DNA from 2 places in the Mesorhizobium loti R88b genome. Region 1 is predicted to be linked to the other one. Evidence: riboswitches for the same ligand, from Rfam matches in the RefSeq annotation. Region 1 holds a riboswitch; the other holds the start of a gene.
The links. A riboswitch is a leader RNA that binds a small molecule or an ion and turns the genes downstream of it on or off. The one in region 1 is predicted to bind S-adenosylmethionine.
Positions count from the first base shown of each region.

Region 2: another riboswitch for S-adenosylmethionine. It lies ahead of metX (homoserine O-acetyltransferase MetX); the one in region 1 lies ahead of EB235_RS34280 (O-succinylhomoserine sulfhydrylase).

Region 1 covers NZ_CP033367.1:7,141,242-7,143,437, forward strand. Annotated here, with positions in the region: gene EB235_RS34275 (2'-deoxycytidine 5'-triphosphate deaminase) at 1-937, opposite strand, end outside; SAM riboswitch at 1,077-1,154, shown strand; gene EB235_RS34280 (O-succinylhomoserine sulfhydrylase) at 1,211-2,196, shown strand, end outside.
Region 2 covers NZ_CP033367.1:1,878,081-1,880,276, forward strand. Annotated here, with positions in the region: gene metW (methionine biosynthesis protein MetW) at 1-120, opposite strand, end outside; gene metX (homoserine O-acetyltransferase MetX) at 117-1,286, opposite strand; SAM riboswitch at 1,359-1,436, opposite strand; gene hisC (histidinol-phosphate transaminase) at 1,585-2,196, shown strand, end outside.

The DNA.
Region 1 (2,196 bases):
GGCTGCGCACTTCGAGCACCGCCCGGCTGCCGGTACCGCCGGACGCCGAATGGCCGAAGCCCGGATCGAAGAAGCCGGCATAGTGGACGCGGAATTCGCCGACCAGCGGATCGAACGGCGTCATCTCGGCGGCGTAGAGCGGCGGTACATGCACCGCCTCCTGGCTGACGAGGATGTAGAATTCGTCGGGATCGAGCACCAGTTCGCCGGCACCGCTCTTGTGGATCGGCTCCCAGAAATCGACGACGTCCTGCGCCGCGCGTTTGTCGACATCGACAAGGCCGGTGTGATGCTTGCCGCGATAGCCGACCAGCCCGTCACTGTCGCCATTGAGGTCGATCGACAGCGCGATGCCGCCGCCGGAAATGTTCGGTGGCTCGGTGGCAACCAACATTTCGGCGCGGTGCAAGTCGTGCAGTTCAGCTTCCGAGAGCAGCGCGTTGCCGGTGCGAAAGCGGATCTGCGACAGGCGCGACCCGGTGCGAACGACGATCGGGAAGGTACGCGGGCTGACTTCCAGGTAGAGCGGACCGTTGTAGCCGGCGGCTATCTTGTCGAACTCGTGGCCGCGGTCGGTCATGACGCGGGTGAAGATGTCGAGGCGCCCGGTCGAGCTCTTCGGATTGGCCGAGGCCGAAATCTCTGCCGGCAATGCCAAGCTTTCGAGCAGCGGAACGATGTAGACGCAGCCGGTTTCCAGCACCGCGCCGTCGGCAAGATTGATCTCGTGAAGCTTCAGCCGGTCGAGCTTTTCCGAGACCTTGTGGTTGGGGCCGGGCAGAAAGGAAGCCCGCACCCGCCAGGCCTTATCGCCGAGCCTGAGATCAAGGCTGGCCGGCTGGATCTGGTCGGTGTCGAGCGCGCGCGACGACTTCAGCGCGCCGGACTGGAACAGCGCGGAAATGTCCTGATCGGGAAGAATGCCTGTCTGCCGCAAGGCTTCGCTCCTTAGCCCAGACGATTTTCTTGCCGCAGATTCTCGCCGCAAAACCGTGGAAGAGTTTTGCGGAACCTGCTTGGTACAAACCTCTTAATCAAGCCGGCAATTGACGCAAGCGTGGGACGGGTCTAAAGGGTCGTTATCCCGTGGTGATTTGGCCGGTCGGCTTGCAGCCACGTTAAACAAGTCGCTAAAGGACCGTTGGCCGCAAGGCCGTATGGACCGGTTGCGACTTTCGCGGCCGGTTTTTTTGTGTCTGGAACAAAAGCGATGAGCAGCAAGAAGCGTAACTGGAAGCCTCAGACAGCCCTCGTGCATGGCGGAACCCTGCGTTCCCAATTCGGCGAGACGTCGGAAGCGATGTATCTGACGCAGGGCTATGTCTACGAAACGGCGCAGGCCGCCGAAGCTCGTTTCAAGGGCGAGGAGCCTGGCTTCATCTATTCGCGCTATGCCAATCCGACCGTCGACATGTTCGAAAAGCGCATGTGTGCGCTGGAGGGCGCCGAGGATGCGCGCGCCACGGCGTCGGGCATGGCGGCGGTGACCGCTGCGCTCTTGTGCAGCGTCAAGGCCGGCGACCATATCGTGGCAGCACGCGCCCTGTTCGGTTCCTGCCGCTGGGTGGTCGAAACGCTGGCGCCGCGCTACGGCATCGAGGCAACGCTGGTCGACGGCACCGACATCGCCAACTGGGAAAAGGCGGTCAAGCCGAACACAAAACTGTTCTTCCTGGAAAGCCCGACCAACCCGACGCTGGAAGTGGTCGATATATCAGCCGTCGCTTCGCTCGCCAATTCGATCGGCGCGCGGCTTGTGGTCGACAATGTCTTCGCCACGCCTTTGCAGCAGAAGCCCTTGCAGCTCGGCGCGCATATCGTCGTTTACTCCGCCACCAAGCACATCGATGGCCAGGGCCGCTGTCTCGGCGGCGTCATCCTCTCCGACAAGAAGTGGATCGATGAGAATTTGCACGACTATTTTCGCCACACCGGGCCTAGCCTGTCGCCGTTCAATGCCTGGACCCTGCTGAAGGGGCTGGAGACGCTGTCGGTACGCGTGCGCCAGCAGACGGAAAGCGCCGGCAAGATCGCTGACTTCCTGGCCGAACAGCCGCAGATCGCCCGCGTCATCTATCCCGGCCGCGCCGACCATCCGCAGGCCGATATCGTCAAGAAGCAGATGTCGGGCGGCTCGACGCTAATTTGCCTCGACGTCAAGGGCGGCAAGCAGGCGGCGTTCGCCTTGCAGAACGC
Region 2 (2,196 bases), 1.9 Mb from region 1:
GTCCTGCAGCAATTCAAGCAACGAGCCGTCGCCGGAACCGACGTCGAGCACGCGGGACTGCGGCGGGATGAGATTGGCGACGACCTCGAGGTCGACGCGCTGGTTTCCATTGACGCTCATGATGTCAGCCCTCTGGCGCGAGCCGCCGAGCCGATGAAGCCGTTGATGGCGGCGAACAGTTCCGGCTCGTCGAGCAGGAAGGCGTCATGGCCACGATCGGTCTCGATCTCGACGAAGGATACCGATGCGCCGGCGGCATTGAGTGCGTGCACGATCGAGCGGCTCTCTTCGGTCGGAAACAGCCAGTCCGAAGTGAAGGACACAAGGCAGAAACGGGTCCTGGTGCCGGCAAAGGCGTCCGCCAGCCTGCCGCCATGGTCGGCGGCGAGGTCGAAATAATCCATCGACCGCGTCATGTAGAGGTAGGAATTGGCGTCGAAGCGATCGACGAAGGTCATTCCCTGGTGGCGCAGATAGCTTTCGATCTGGAAGTCGGCGTCGAAGCCGAAGGTCAGGTGGTCGCGATCCTGCAGGTTGCGGCCGAATTTGCGGTGCAAGGCGGCTTCCGAGAGATAGGTGATGTGGGCCGCCATGCGCGCTACCGCCAGGCCTTTTTCCGGGCGCTTGCCGTGCTCGAAATATTTGCCGCCGTGCCAGTCCGGATCGGCCATGACGGCTTGCCGGCCGACTTCGTGGAAGGCGATGTTCTGCGAGGAATGGCGCGCGCCGGTGGCGATCGGCAGCGCCGAGAACACGCGCTCGGGATAGCTCGACGCCCATTCCAGCACCTGCATGCCGCCCATCGAGCCGCCGAGGACGCAGAACAGCTGTTCGATGCCGAAATGGTCGATCAGCATCTGCTGGGCACGCACCATGTCGCGGATGGTGATGATGGGCAGGTCGAGCCCATAGGGCTTGCCGGTGGCGGGGTTGGTCGAGGCCGGGCCGGTGGAGCCCAGGCAGCCGCCGATGACGTTCGAGCAAATGACAAAGAAACGGTTGGTGTCGATGATCTTGCCGGGACCGATCAGCACTTCCCACCAGCCCGGCTTGCCGGTCACCGGGTTGGTGTTGGCGACATGCTGGTCGCCGGTCAGCGCGTGGCAGACGAGGATGGCATTGGAGCGGGCATCGTTCAGCGTGCCATAGGTCTGGTAGGCGATCTGGAATGGCGACAGCAGCGTGCCGGCGTCAAGCTTGAGCGGCTTGTCGGGCCCGAAACGCAACACCGGGCTCGACGGTTGGTCGGCCTCGTTGTTGGTCTTTCCAGCGCGCAGAGCGGCCATTCACATCTCTTCCATCGGTCGTCCGGCCGGGCGCGGACAACAAAAAACCGGCATTGCCGTCGCAAAGCCGGTTACAGGATGCAAACGGCCCTTTAGCAAGTTGTTTAACGTGGCTGCAAGCCGACCGGCCAAATCACCACGGAACTGTCGCTGACCTTCTAGAACTCGCCCGCCTTGCCGTCAATGCCGACTGCTGGCCGGCTATAGGCACAACTGCCGCCTCTCGACATTGCGGGCCATGGCTTGTATTTCCGCTGCGGCCTCCGGCTGGAGGCATTTTCGACGGATTTTGCAAAAAATGAACCAGACATCGGATCAGGCACGTCCAACCCCGCGCGCGGGCATCATGGACATCGACGCCTATGTGCCCGGCAAGAGCACGGCGCCTGCCGGTGTCGCCAAGGTCTACAAGCTGTCGTCGAACGAGAATCCGCTCGGGCCCTCACCGAAGGCGATCGAAGCCGCGCGGGAGATTGCCGGAAAGCTCGATATCTATCCCGACGGCACTGCCAGACGGTTGCGCGAGGCGATCGCCGAGGTGCACGGCCTCAATGCCCAGAACATCATCTGCTCCAACGGCTCCGACGAGATCCTCGGCCTTTTGGCACAGACCTATCTTGCACCCGGTGACGAGGCCATATTCACCGAACACGCCTTCATGGTCTACAAGATCTACATCCAGTCGGCCGGGGCCACACCGGTTGTGGTCAAGGAGACCGAGGAACGCGCCGACATCGATGCGTTGCTGGCCGCCGTCACGCCGCGCACGAAGATCGTGTTCCTCGCCAATCCCAACAATCCGACCGGCACCTATGTGCCGTTCCAGGAGGTGCGCCGCCTGCATGCCGGCTTGCCCCGCAATGTGCTGCTGGTGCTCGACGCCGCTTACGCCGAATATGTCCGCCGCAAC